Regions from separate parts of the Streptomyces sp. NPDC001406 genome, predicted to be linked through region 2. Evidence: riboswitches for the same ligand, from Rfam matches in the RefSeq annotation. Region 2 holds a riboswitch; the other holds the start of a gene.

Region 1 (7,051 bases), on a different contig from region 2:
CGCTACGCGAACTGCTCAGCAGAGAGCTACTGACCAGTAAGAAAAGAGACCCGGACCACCCCGCAAGGACGGGCCTACGCCACCGACCACGCGATGCCGTCGAGGATGTCGTGCTCGCTCACCACGACCTCCTCGGCGCCGATCCGCTCCATGATCGCCAGCAGTACGAGGGCCCCGGCGCCGATCACGTCGACCCGGCCCGGGTGCATGGACGGGATCCGGGCCCGCTCGGCATGGGTGGAGCGCAGCAGCCACTCGGTGATCTCCCGGACCCGGTCGTGGGAGACGCGGGAGTGGTGGATGCGGGCGGAGTCGTACTCCGGCAGCTCCTGCGCGATCGCCGACACCGTCGTGACCGAGCCGGCGAGGCCGACGAGCGTGTGCGCCTCGCGCAGCGGGACCGTCTCCTCGGCGAGGTCGAGGGCGGCCTCGATGTCGGCCCTCATGGCGGCGATCCGCTCCGCGGTGGGCGGGTCGCTGACGACGCCCTCGTGCACCAGGTGACGCTCGGTCATCCGCACACAGCCCACGTCCACGGACCGCGCGGCCCCCACGTGGTCGTCGCCGACGACCAGTTCGGTGGAGCCGCCGCCGATGTCCACCACCAAGTAGGGCCTGGTGAGGTCGTCGCGGCCGGTGAGTTCCTTCGTGGCGCCGGTGAAGGAGAACTCGGCCTCCTGGTCGCCCGAGATGACCTCCGGTTCGACGCCGAGGATGTCGAGGACGCCCCGGACGAACTCGTCGCGGTTCTCGGCGTCCCGGGAGGCGGAGGTGGCCACGAACCGCAGCCGCTCGGCGCCGTGCTCCTTGATGACCGCCGCGTACTCGCGGCAGGCGGCGAAGGTCCGCTCCAGCGCCTGGGGAGCGAGCCGTCCGGTGCGGTCGACGCCCTGGCCGAGCCGCACGATGGTCATCCGGCGGTCCAGGTCGACCAGTTCACCCGTCTCCGGGTCCGCGTCGGCGACCAGCAGCCGGATGGAGTTCGTACCGCAGTCGATCGCGGCGACCCGGGTCACTGGTCCTCCTCCTTCGGGACCGTCACACAGGCCCCCTTCATCCACCACTCGGGCAGCATCGCGAGCGCCTCGTCGCCGAGGGGGTTCACCCCCGGCCCGGCGGCCAGCGAGTGGGCGACCAGCACGTGCAGGCACTTCACCCGGTCCGGCATGCCGCCGGCGCTCGGGAAGCCCGTCAGCACCTCGATCTCGTCCCGGCGCCGGATGTAGTCCTCGTGCGCGGCACGGTAGGCGGCGGCCAGCTCCGGGTCCGTCTGTAGCCGCTCCGTCATCTCCTTCATGACGCCGTTCGCCTCCAGGGTGCCGATGGCGGAGGAGGCCTTCGGGCACGTCAGGTAGTACAGCGTGGGGAAGGGCGTGCCGTCGGGCAGGCGCGGAGCCGTCTCCACGACGTCCGGCTGACCGCAGGGGCACCGGTGCGCGATCGCCCGCAGCCCGCGCGGCGGACGCCCGAGCTGCTGCTTGAAGGCCTCGACGTCCGCGTCGGTGGGCTCGGTGCGCGGAGTGGGCGGCGGGGGCGTTTCCATGACTGTCTTCAGGCTGTCTTTCTCTGGCTGTCGGTTCACTGTCCGGCGTCGTCGGTGCGCCGCCGGCTCACTGGTCGAAGGCGTCGGACTTGTCGACCCCGTCCCAGACGTTGGCGTACCAGGGACGGTCGGCCGCCCCCAGATAAGCGTGCGCCTGCTTGGCCGCACCGGGGTCGATCACGACGTAACCGGTCTCCCCCGGCATCACATAGTGCAGCCGCCGGCGGATCTGCTGCTCGGCGAAGGAGTCGTCCTGCCAGCGCGCCTTGAGGTCGCGCAGTTGCTCGACCCGTTCCTGGGCCCGCTGCCGCTGCCGCTCCAGATTGGCGATCTCGGCGCGCTGGGAGACGTACTGCCGCATCGGATAGGCCAGGGCCACCACCATCGTGCACAGCACCAGGGCGAGCAGCGCGGCCCGGCCGGTGAGCCGGGATCTGCGGGCCTGCCGCTTGGTCTGGGAGCGGTAGACCCGGGCCGCCGTCTGCTCGCCGAGCAGTCGCAGTCTGGTCGCGGTGGAGAACCGGTCCCGGTCCTTCGCGGCCATGTCCCCGCCTCCCTCATACGTGCGTACGTCCCCGGACACGGTACGGGACCGGGTACGGGGACGTACGTACGACTGGCTAAGCCTTGCCCTTACCGGGCTCAGCCCTTGGAGATCTCCACGCCGCCCCGGAAGCGCGGGAAGGCGCTGCGGCCGGCGTACACCGCCGCGTCGTCGAGGATCTCCTCGATGCGCAGCAGCTGGTTGTACTTGGCGACGCGCTCGGAGCGGGCCGGGGCGCCGGTCTTGATCTGGCCGCAGTTGGTGGCGACGGCCAGGTCGGCGATGGTGACGTCCTCGGTCTCGCCGGAGCGGTGGGACATCATGCACTTGAAGCCGTTGCGCTGGGCCATCTCGACGGCGTCCAGGGTCTCGGTCAGCGAACCGATCTGGTTCACCTTCACGAGCAGGGCGTTGGCGGTGCCCTCCTCGATGCCGCGGGCCAGGCGCTCCGGGTTGGTGACGAACAGGTCGTCGCCGACGATCTGGACCTTGTCGCCGAGCTTGTCGGTCAGGACCTTCCAGCCGGCCCAGTCGTCCTCGAACAGCGGGTCCTCGATGGAGACGAGCGGGTAGGCCGCCACGAGCTCCTCGTAGTACTCCGTCATCTCGGCGGCCGAGCGGGACTTGCCCTCGAACTCGTACTTGCCGTCCTTGTAGAACTCGGACGCGGCGACATCGAGCGCGAGCGCGATCTGCTCGCCGGGGACGTACCCGGCCTGCTTGATGGCCTCCAGGATGAGGTCGAGGGCCTCACGGTTGGAGCCGAGGTTCGGGGCGAAGCCGCCCTCGTCGCCCAGGCCGGTGGCCAGGCCCTTGCTCTTCAGGACCTTCTTCAGGGTGTGGTAGACCTCGGCGCCCCAGCGCAGCGCCTCGGAGAAGGACTCCGCGCCGATCGGGGCGATCATGAACTCCTGGATGTCCACGTTGGAGTCGGCGTGCGAGCCGCCGTTCAGGATGTTCATCATCGGCACCGGCAGCAGGTGCGCGTTCGGGCCGCCCAGGTAGCGGAAGAGGGGGAGGTCGCTGGCCTCGGAGGCGGCGTGGGCGACGGCGAGGGAGACGCCGAGGATGGCGTTGGCGCCGAGCGAGCCCTTGTTGTCGGTGGCGTCCAGGTCGAACATCGCCTGGTCGATCAGGCGCTGCTCGGTGGCGTCGTAGCCGACCAGCTCCGGGCCGATCTGCTCGATCACGGCGAGGACGGCCTTCTCGACGCCCTTGCCCAGGTAGCGGTTCGGGTCGCCGTCGCGGAGCTCGATGGCCTCGAAGGCGCCGGTGGAGGCGCCGGACGGAACGGCGGCACGACCCGTGCTGCCGTCGTCGAGGCCGACCTCGACCTCGACCGTGGGGTTGCCTCGGGAGTCCAGGATTTCCCGGGCTACGACGACGTCGATGGACGGCACGAGCATCTCCTTCATGGATGTGACGCTGGAAGTGCGGGGCTGGGTGCCTTGCGACTAGAGCCTAACCGTCCCGGGGGCATCGGCCACCGACCGACCGTCCCGTGGACAGGGTCCGACCGTACCCATTGTTCCGGCTCGAAACAAAGGCGGGGTGGAGAACGGCTCGAACACAGCGCCCCATGAACAAGCCCCGCCCCGGCGCGTACGGGGGAATACGCACCGGGGCGGGGAGACCGTGGGGACGGGGGGCGGCTGTGGTTCTTGCAGCCGGGCTACCGGCCGCGGATCACTTCAGGTGGAGCTGCTGGCCCGGGTAGATGAGGTCCGCGTCCTGGACGATGTTCTTGTTCAGCTTGAACAGCTTCTGCCAGCCGCCCTTGACCTTGTGCTTCTGGGCGATCGAGCCGAGGGTGTCGCCCTTGACGACCTTGTACTCGCCGTCGCCCTTCTTGACCTTCTTGCCGGTCGGGGTGGTGACGGTCTTGGCCGCGGCCGGGCGCTCGGCGGAGCGGGAGGCGGCCGGCTTCTCGGTCGACCGGGGGGCGGTGCTCGCCGCGGCGCCGCTGTAGGGGGCGCTGGACAGGCCCGTGCCGCAGACCGGCCAGGCACCCTTGCCCTGGGCGGCGAGGACCTTCTCGGCGATCTCTATCTGCTGCGCCTTGGTGGCCTTGTCGGCGGTGCCGGCGTACTTCGAGCCGCCGTAGGCGGACCACGTCGAGGCGGAGAACTGCAGACCGCCGTAGTAGCCGTTGCCGGTGTTGATGGACCAGTTGCCGCCGGACTCGCACTTGGCGACGGCGTCCCACTCGGAGGCGGTGGCGGCCGAGGCGGTGCCGGAGGCCATCAGCGGGGCGACGACGGCGGCGCCGGCGACACCGGCGAGCGCGATGGCACGGGTGACCCTGGCCTTCGAGGGACGACGGTGCTTGCCCTGGGCGGAAAACAGCATGGATGGATCCCCTCACCGACGCCTGCGAGGTGAGCTGTCGGGTTCGGGCCGGTTGAGTTGCCCGGCCACACCTCCGCTGGGAGGCGTGGCTCCACCCCTAGCCGCTCCGGCTCAACTGTCCGGCGCGGCACTTACCTTGGGTCCCCCGCTCCTGCCTACGGCGCGTGACGCGACGACTGTTCCCGTGCGGCCGCTGGCAGGACTCGGCGTTGCGACAGCCGGGGCTCGTGGTGACGAGCGGACTCGACCGTAGACACGCGATCCGGGGAATTCCAAAGACGATCAGGGCTTCTGAGACTCATCCCACACTTTCACCAAACCGGACATTAGGCGTGAAAGCGGGACGTCAACTCCCGCTACTTTTCACCGGTTTCGGTAGCGACGTCCAGGGTCTGACCGGGGGTGATGTCGTTCGGGTCGGTGCCGATTGCGGCCTTGTTGGCGGCATAGAGCGCACGCCATCCGCCGTCGACGTCGAGGGAGTCGGCGATGGACGCGAGAGTGTCGCCGTCGCGAACCGTGTAGGTGCGCGAGGCGTGACGACCCGCCGAGGCCGAGCCCTGCCCGCTTGCTGCGCTTTCGTCCGCATTGCCCCCGCGATGACGGCCGCCCCCGATCGCGCCGGTGTCGACCAGACTCCAAGATCCCCCGCTTTGCCACGAGTTGTCAGAGTCATCCGTTTTGGGAACTTCCGTGGGCGCGCCACCGCTCCCCTGCGAGTTGCCCGAGCCTTCGGATTCCGACTTGTCCGACTGGGCGGAATCTTCACCCTTGCCCTCGCTCTTACCCTCACCCTTGCCCTTCGCCCCGTTCTCCTTGTCGGCGTTCGCCGAGGGGGAAGCCTTCCCCGAGGAGTCCGACTCCGAGTGCGAATCGGATGAGTCGGACGAATCAGAGGAGTCTGAAGAATCAGAGGAACCGGGTGAATCGGATGCCGAGACACCGGTGTCGACATCGACCGACCCGGAGCTCGCGGTGAGCCCGGAGAGCAGGGCACAGGTGGCCCAGGGCTTGGTGCCCTGGTCGGCGAGAATCTTCTCCGCGACGGCTATCTGCTGCGAACGGCTGGCCTCGTCCGGGCTGGAGGCGTACGCGAGGCCGCCGTACTTGTCCCAGTCGTCCTGCGACATCTGCAGACCGCCGTAGTACCCGTTGCCGGAGTCGGCGCTCCAGGAGCCACCGCTCTCACACTCGGCCACCTTGTCCCAAGTGGTGCCGTCGGCCGCGTTGGCGCTCGCGGCCCCGAGGAGCGGGATGGCGATGGCGGAGCCGGTCACTCCGGCCGCGACGAGGAGGGCCGGAGCCTGACGGGGGCGACGGTGACGACCGTTCCCGGAGAGCATGCGGAAGCCTTTCGTGCGACAGCGATGACCGGCGCGGCACAGAAAGCCGACGTACCGCGCTGCCTAGTGAACGTATCCACTGACGATCACTTGTCACAAGTTAATGCCGCGTAGATCACGTGAAGATCACAGAGTTGAGCATTCATCAGGTTTGGGGCACGACAGGCCGCGCTTCCCTCACTTACCGGACGGGCGTGAACTCCACGGGCAAAGTGCGCAATCCACGCATGATGAGCCCGCCACGCCACCGCAAATCGGCCGGATCCACCGCGAGTCGGAGGTCCGGGAGGCGGGTGAGGAGGGTGGCGAGCGCGGTCTGGCCCTCCAGCCGGGCGAGCGGGGCACCCAGGCAGTAGTGGATGCCGTGGCCGTATCCAAGGTGTTGGTTGTCACGTCGGCCGAGGTCGAGGACGTCCGGGTCGGCGAACCGCTCCGGGTCCCGGTCGGCGGCGGCGAGCACCACCAGGACGGGGTCGCCGGGTGCGATGTCCTGCCCGCCGATGGTGAGCGGCTCGGTGGCGAACCGCCAGGTGGCCAGTTCGACCGGGCCGTCGTAGCGCAGGAGTTCCTCGACACCGGTCTCCAGGAGGTCCCGTTCCCGGCGGGCGAGGGACGCCTGCAGACGGTGCCGCTGGTCGGGATGGGTGAGCAGGGCGTAGGTGCCGTTGCCGATGAGGTTGACGGTCGTCTCGAACCCGGCGAACAGCAGGATGAAGGCCATCGCGGCGGCCTCGTTCTCGGTGAGGTGCTCGCCGTGGTCCGAGGCGCGGATCAGCCCGGAGATGAGGTCCTCGCCCAGAGCGGGGCTGTCGGGCAGGGCCTCACGCTTCTTGTGGATGAGCTCGGCGAGATAGCCCCGCATCTTCTTGACCGACCGCGCGACCCCGCCCCGCGGCCCTCCCCCGTGCCGGATCATCATCCCCGCCCAGTCCCGGAAGTCGTCCTGGTCCTCGCGCGGAACGCCGAGCAGGTCGCAGATGGCGTAGATGGGGAGGGGAAAGGCGAACTCGTGGATGAGGTCGGCGGACCCCTCGGCCGCGAACCCGTCGATGAGCCGGTCTGTCAGTTCCTGTACGCGCGAGCCGAATTCGGCGACCCGGCGGGGCGTGAACGCCTTGCTGACCAGGCGGCGCAGCCGGGTGTGGTCCGGCGGGTCGATGTTGAGCAGATGCGTCATCAGCTCCGCCTTGCGCTCACCGGGGATACCGGTCTTGCCCTTGGCGTGCGCGGGCTCGTCGTGATGCGCGGGGTTCTTCGAGAGCCGCTGGTCGG
Region 2 (7,051 bases):
GTCTGCGCCCGGACAACCGCGCGGTGCTCGTCTACGAGCCGCTCTCCGCCGAGTCCGCGGAGCACACCCAGGACGAGGACTTCCCCGAGGACCCGGAGTCGGAAGCCACCGTGGAGGCGTCCACCGCCGACCAGAACGAGGACGAGGAGGCGGCCAAGTGACCGAGCTCGCCGCGATGGAGTTCCACCCCCAGCCCCGTGCGGGCGAGGCGAAGCCGTGGGCCTTCCCGGCCCCCGAGCGCGGCACGCTGGAGAACGGCCTGACCGTTCTGCGCTGCCACCGCCCCGGCCAGCAGGTCGTCGCCGTCGAGGTGCTCCTGGACGCGCCGCTGGACGCCGAGCCGGCCGGTTTCGACGGTGTCGCCACGATCATGGCGCGGGCCTTCTCCGAAGGCACCGACAAACACTCCGCCGAGGAGTTCGCCGCCGAGCTGGAGCGCTGCGGCGCGACCCTGGACGCGCACGCCGACCATCCGGGCGTCCGGCTGAGCCTGGAGGTCCCCGCCTCCCGCCTCGGCAAGGCCCTCGGCCTGCTCGCCGACGCCCTCAGGGCACCCGCGTTCGACGAGAGCGAGGTGGACCGGCTGGTGCGCAACCGTCTCGACGAGATCCCGCACGAGCTGGCGAACCCCTCCCGTCGTGCCGCCAAGGAGCTCTCGAAGGAGCTGTTCCCGGCGACCGCGCGCATGTCGCGCCCGCGCCAGGGCACCGAGGAGACGGTCGAGAAGATCGACGCGGCGGCCGTCCGCGGCTTCTACGACCGGCACGTGCGGCCCGCCACGGCCACCGCCGTGGTCGTCGGCGACCTCACCGGCATCGACCTGGACGCGCTGCTCGGCGAGACCCTGGGCGAGTGGAACGGCTCCTCGGCGCAGCCGCGGCCCGTGCCGCCGGTGACCGCCGACGACACCGGCCGGGTCGTCATCGTGGACCGCCCCGGAGCCGTCCAGACGCAGTTGCTCATCGGCCGGGTCGGCGCGGACCGGCACGACCGCGTGTGGGCCGCCCAGGTGCTCGGCACGTACTGCCTCGGCGGCACCCTCACCTCCCGCCTGGACCGCGTCCTGCGCGAGGAGAAGGGCTACACCTACGGTGTGCGCTCGTTCGGGCAGGTCCTCAGGTCCGCCCCGGACGGCACGGGCGCCTCGCTGCTCGCCATCAGCGGCTCCGTGGACACGCCGAACACCGGTCCCGCGCTGCAGGACCTGTGGGCGGTGCTGCGCAAGCTCGCCGGGGAGGGCCTCACCGACGCCGAGCGCGACGTCGCCGTGCAGAACCTCGTGGGGGTCGCGCCGCTGAAGTACGAGACAGCGGCGGCCGTGGCGAGCACGCTGGCCGACCAGGTCGAGCAGTTTCTGCCGGACGACTACCAGGCGACGCTGTACCGGCAGCTCGCCGCCACCGGCACCGTGGAGGCCACCGCCGCGGTGGTCAACGCCTTCCCGGTGGACCGTCTGGTGACGGTCCTGGTGGGTGACGCCGCCCAGATCAAGGAGCCGGTCGAGGCTCTCGGCATCGGCGAAGTCACCGTCGTCCCGGCCGAGTAGAGGCACGCGCGCGTGGGTCCTGTCGGCCGACGGGCCGTCAGGACCCACGAACGTTTCTCCAAGATGTCCGAATTGGGGCGGAGGTTGCCTGTCTGCCCTGTGGGATGCGCTACAAAATCCGGCTTCGGTTTGGGGATCGAAAGACCGCCCGCATAGCGTCGTCCAGGCTGTTCGTCGGGCAGTGCGCCGCACCCGCGGCACCGGACAGTCATCGCCGAGTCCCCGTACGGCGCGAGCCAGGGGAGCCGGGGACCCACGCAGTCCCTGGGGTGAATCGGACACCCGCGCGTGCCGCGAGGGGGTCCGTAGGAGACCTTCCTGCTCCGAACCCGTCAGCTAACCCGGTAGGCGAGAGGGAAGGAAAGGACCAGCCACTACATGGCGTTCACCAGCGCCACCGGGAAGCACCGCCGTCCCGGCCGGATGCGCCGCACCACCGCCCGCGCGGCGGGCGTCGCGGCCCTCGCCACCACCGGTGCCGTCGGCACCCTCGCGGCCTCTCCGGCCCTCGCCGCCGAGCCCGCCCCCGCAGACACCGGTCTCACGCCGGTCATCACCATGGGCGACTCGGTCGCCGAGCAGATCGATGCCCAGGCCGCGGCCCAGGAGCAGGCCGCCGAGCAGAAGGCGGCCGAGGAGGCCGCGCGCAAGAAGGCCGTCGCCCTGGCGGAGAAGGAGCGCGAGGCCAAGGCGCGCGCCGCCCGCGAGGCCGAGCGCAAGCGGCTCAACGCGTTCGTGGCCCCGATCGCGAACTCGTATGTCTCCACCGGCTACAAGACCGGCGGATCCCTGTGGTCCTCCGGCTCCCACACCGGCATCGACTTCCACGCCTCCAGCGGCACCACCGTGCACGCGGTGGGCTCCGGCACGGTCGTGTCGACCGGCTGGGGCGGGTCGTACGGCAACCAGATCGTGATCCGGATGGCGGACGGCATGTACACCCAGTACGGCCATCTGTCGTCCATCGGCGTCTCCGTGGGCCAGAAGGTCCTCCCCGGCCAGCAGATAGGCCTCTCCGGCGCGACCGGCAACGTCACCGGGCCGCACCTCCACTTCGAGGCCCGGACGACCCCGGAGTACGGCTCGGACGTCGACCCCGTCGCCTACCTCCGCAAGCACGGCGTGAACGTCTGACGGCACCGCGCACCGCTTCCCGAAGCCCCGGCTCCCCGAGCCGGGGCTTTCGCCGTTTCGGCCGCCCCGCTGTCCAAAAAATATCCATGGATTCCGGCTCGCCATCGGAAATTCCCGTTGATTGCAATAGAGTCACGGAACACACGTCAATCGGCGACGTTTCACGGGGATTAAAGCGGAGGTCGGTCATGCGTATTCCGGCGAGCTCGGTATGCACGGCGATCAGGGACGACATCGTCGCCGGTGTCTACGAGCGCGGCGGCCGGCTCACCGAGGAACTCCTCGCGCGCCGCTACGGCGTCTCGCGCGTCCCCGTCCGCGAGGCGCTGCGCACCCTGGAGGCCGAGGGCTTCGTGGTGACCCGGCGGCACGCGGGCGCGTGCGTCGCCGAACCGACCGAGCAGGAGGCCGCCGACCTGCTGGAGATGCGCATGCTGCTGGAGCCGCTCGGCGCGTCCCGGGCCGCGCAGCGGCGCACCGAGGCCCATCTCAAGGTGCTGCGCGGCCTGGTGAGGCTGGGCCAGGAGCGGGCCAGGCGGGGCAACAGCGAGGATCTGCGCTCCCTGGGCGGCTGGTTCCACGAGACGCTCGCGCAGGCCTCCGGCAGTCACGCCCTGACCTCGATGCTGACCCAGCTGCGGCACAAGATCGCTTGGATGTACACGGTGGAGGCGCCCGCCAACCCGGTGGAGTCCTGGACGGAGCACGGCGCCATCGTGGACGCGGTGGCGCGCGGCGACGGCGAGCGCGCACGGGCGATCACTGCGCTGCACACCGAGCGCGCGACATCCGCGCACCGATTGCGCTTTCCCGGCGGCGGGGACCGTCCGGACCGTGTGAGGACTTCGCAACATGCCGTAAACATGTCGGGCCTGCGGCATTAACACGGGCGCCGTATACAAAGAAGGTATATTCGGCGGAGGTGCATTTCCGCTGCCCTGATTTCCGCGCGCCCGGAATTTCCATGAGAATACGGCGAAGCCGCGCCGCCCGAAAGGGCTGACGCGGCTCCGGCGTTCGGCGCGGTGGCTCAGACGGTCTCGGGCAGTTCCTCCAGGCCCTCGGCGACGAGCTTCGCGAGACGGTCGAGGGCGGCGTCCGCACCCTCGGCGTCGGAGGCGAGGACGATCTCCTCGCCGCCCTGGGCGCCCAGCCCGAGGACGGCCAGCATGGAGGCCGCGTTGACGGGGTTGCCGTCGGCCTTGGCGATCGTCACGGGGATGCCGGAGGCCGTGGCGGCCCGGACGAAGATGGAGGCGGGGCGGGCGTGGAGGCCCTCGGCCCAGCCGACGTTGACGCGGCGCTCAGCCATGTGATGCTGCCCTTCACTGTTCAGGGTTGTCTAGACCAGTTTCCCATATCGTGAAGCATGCCCGGAGCGGGCCTGTGCTCCGCTCCGGAGATGACGTCGGACCTCGGCCTCGATCCGACTTCCGTCCTCCACAGACTGCCTCGCGCCGTTGTCCGACGCGAGCCGTACTCTGGGGCCCATGCAGACCTCGGCGGGCCGGCAGGACCGGCACGAGTACCCCACTCACTGGGAGGCGGACGTAGTGCTGCGCGACGGGGGTACCGCGCGCATCAGGCCCATCACCGTTGATGACGCCGACCGCCTGGTCAGTTTCTACGAGCAGGTCTCGGACGAGTCGAAGTACTACCGCTTCTTCGCGCCGTACCCACGACTGTCCGCCAAGGACGTCCACCGCTTCACGCACCACGACTTTGTGGACAGGGTGGGACTCGCGGCCACCATCGGCGGCGAGTTCATCGCAACCGTACGCTATGACCGCATTGGCGTCGGCGGCATGCCCGCCTCCGCCCCCGCCGACGAGGCCGAGGTCGCCTTCCTCGTGCAGGACGCGCACCAGGGGCGCGGGGTCGCCTCCGCCCTCCTCGAACACATCGCGGCCGTCGCGCGCGAGCGCGGCATCCGCCGGTTCGCCGCCGAGGTGCTGCCCGCCAACACCAAGATGATCAAGGTGTTCACGGACGCCGGCTACACCCAGAAACGCAGCTTCGAGGACGGCGTCGTACGCCTGGAGTTCGACCTCGAACCCACCGACCGCTCGCTCGCCGTGCAGCGCGCGCGGGAGCAGCGCGCGGAGGCGCGGTCCGTACGGCGGCTCCTCGCGCCCGGCTCCGTCGCGGTCGTCGGCGTCGGACGCACGCCCGGCGGGGTGGGCCGCGGTGTCCTTGGCAACATCCGGGACGCCGGGTTCACCGGCCGCCTGCACGCCGTGAACAAGGCCTTCCCGGACGAGTTGAAGGAGATCGACGGCGTGCCCGCCCACCGCTCGGTGCGGGACATCGACGGCCCCGTCGACCTCGCGGTCGTCGCCGTACCGGCCGAACGCGTGCCCGAGGTGGTCGCCGAGTGCGGGGAGCACGGCGTGCAGGGGCTCGTCGTACTGTCCGCCGGATACGCGGAGAGCGGACCCGAGGGCCGCGAGCGGCAGCGTGAACTCGTCCGGCACGCGCGCGCGTACGGCATGCGCATCATCGGGCCCAACGCCTTCGGGATCATCAACACCTCCGAGGAGGTGCGGCTCAACGCGTCCCTGGCGCCGGAGCTGCCCCGCCCCGGCCGGATCGGGCTCTTCGCCCAGTCCGGGGCGATCGGCATCGCGCTGCTGTCCCGGCTGCACCGGCGCGGCGGCGGAGTCACCGGGGTCACGGGCGTGTCCACCTTCGTCTCGTCCGGCAACCGCGCCGACGTCTCCGGCAACGACGTCATCCAGTACTGGTACGACGACCCCGACACCGACGTCGTCCTCATGTACCTGGAATCCATCGGCAACCCGCGCAAGTTCACCCGCCTCGCCCGGCGCACGGCCGCCGCCAAGCCGCTCGTCGTGGTGCAGGGGGCCGGGTCCGCTCCACAGGGCCATGCGGTACGGGCCACGCAGTTGTCGCACGCGACCGTCTCCGCGCTGCTGCGGCAGGCCGGGGTGATCCGGGTCGGCACGATCACCGAGCTGGTCGACGCGGGGCTGCTGCTCGCCCGGCAGCCCCTGCCCGGCGGGCCGCGGGTGGCGATCCTGGGGAACTCCGAGTCCCTGGGACAACTGACGTACGACGCGTGCCTCGCCGAGGGGCTGCGGCCGCAGCGACCCCTGGACCTGACGACCGGCGCCACCGCGGAGGACTTCCGGCGCGCGCTGTCCCAGGCGCTGGCCGACGACTCGTGCGACGCGGTGGTCGTCACGGCCATACCGGCCATCGGGGAGGGGTCGCCCGGAGACGCGGAGCTGGCCGAGGCACTGCGGTCCGCCACCGCTGCCGCACCCTCCAAACCGGCACTCGTCGTGCACGTGGAGCTCGGCGGGCTCGCGGAGGCGTTGTCGGCCGCGGCCAGTACGGCACCGAACCGCCCCACGGACCGCACGCCCGGCGCGGGAGCGGCACAGCCGTCCCCCAGCGCCGTACCGGTGCAGGCGGACACCGCCCAAAACGGCTCCCGTCTGATCCCCGCCTACCCCGCCGCGGAGCGGGCTGCCCGCGCCCTCGCCGAAGCTGTGAAGTACGCGCAGTGGCGACGCGAGGCCGCCGATCCGGGCCGGGTCCCCGAGTACGACGACATCGACGAGAAGGGCGCCGCGGAGCTGATCGGCGGGTTGCTGGAGCGCGGGCAGGGACTCACGCTCGGCTCGGAGGAGATCTGCGAGCTGCTCGGGAAGTACGGCATCCACGTCCGCCGCGCGCTGCCCGCCCCCACCCCCGACACCGCCGCCGAGGCCGCCCGGACCCTCGGCTACCCGGTCGCCCTCAAGGCCACCGCCCCCCATCTGCGCCACCGCGCCGACCTGGGCGGGGTCCGGCTCGACCTGGCGGACGAGGAACAACTGCGCCGGACGTACGCGGAGTTGACCGAGCTGTTCGGGAAGCCGGAGGGGCTGCGGCCGGTCGTGCAGTCGATGGCCCCCCGGGGCGTCGACACCGTCGTACGGGCCGTGATCGATCCGGCGGCCGGAGCCGTGCTGTCCTTCGGGCTCGCCGGAGCCGCCTCCCAGCTGCTCGGCGACATGGCGCACCGGCTGGTCCCGGTCACCGACCGGGAGGCGACCTCGCTGGTGCGGTCGATCCGGACCGCGCCGCTGTTGTTCGGCTGGCGCGGGTCGACCCCCGTCGACACACCCGCCCTGGAGGAGTTGCTGCTGCGCGTGTCCCGGCTGGTCGACGACCACCCGGAGGTCGTCGCCGTGACCCTGGAGCCGGTCGTCGTCGCCCCGCACGGCGTGAGCGTCCTCGGCGCCACCCTGCGGCTCGCGCCGCCGCCCGCCCGAGACGACCTCGGCCCGCGCACGTTGCCGGCCTACTGAGCGGGGGAGGGGAGCGCATGGAGATCGCGGGACGGGAGCTGCCCGACGGCAG

What was found. Region 2 has a riboswitch for cyclic di-AMP ahead of ACFY1J_RS04640 (M23 family metallopeptidase). Riboswitches for the same ligand answer to the same signal wherever they lie in the genome.
Region 1: it holds a riboswitch for cyclic di-AMP, as region 2 does, so the genes downstream of both, ACFY1J_RS25570 (transglycosylase family protein) here and ACFY1J_RS04640 (M23 family metallopeptidase) in region 2, are expected to answer to the same signal.

The regions. Positions count from the first base shown of each region.
Region 1 covers NZ_JBIAWG010000010.1:329,352-336,402, reverse strand. The annotation lists gene ACFY1J_RS25590 (exopolyphosphatase) at 75-1,016, opposite strand; gene ACFY1J_RS25585 (DUF501 domain-containing protein) at 1,013-1,543, opposite strand; gene ACFY1J_RS25580 (septum formation initiator family protein) at 1,611-2,087, opposite strand; gene eno (phosphopyruvate hydratase) at 2,186-3,493, opposite strand; gene ACFY1J_RS25570 (transglycosylase family protein) at 3,774-4,436, opposite strand; cyclic di-AMP (ydaO/yuaA leader) riboswitch at 4,441-4,609, opposite strand; gene ACFY1J_RS25565 (transglycosylase family protein) at 4,793-5,779, opposite strand; gene ACFY1J_RS25560 (cytochrome P450) at 5,961-7,051, opposite strand, start outside.
Region 2 covers NZ_JBIAWG010000002.1:123,099-130,149, forward strand. The annotation lists gene ACFY1J_RS04630 (M16 family metallopeptidase) at 1-161, shown strand, start outside; gene ACFY1J_RS04635 (M16 family metallopeptidase) at 158-1,546, shown strand; cyclic di-AMP (ydaO/yuaA leader) riboswitch at 1,749-1,912, shown strand; gene ACFY1J_RS04640 (M23 family metallopeptidase) at 1,925-2,680, shown strand; gene ACFY1J_RS04645 (GntR family transcriptional regulator) at 2,869-3,564, shown strand; gene ACFY1J_RS04650 (HPr family phosphocarrier protein) at 3,711-3,992, opposite strand; gene ACFY1J_RS04655 (GNAT family N-acetyltransferase) at 4,171-6,999, shown strand; gene ACFY1J_RS04660 (hypothetical protein) at 7,017-7,051, shown strand, end outside.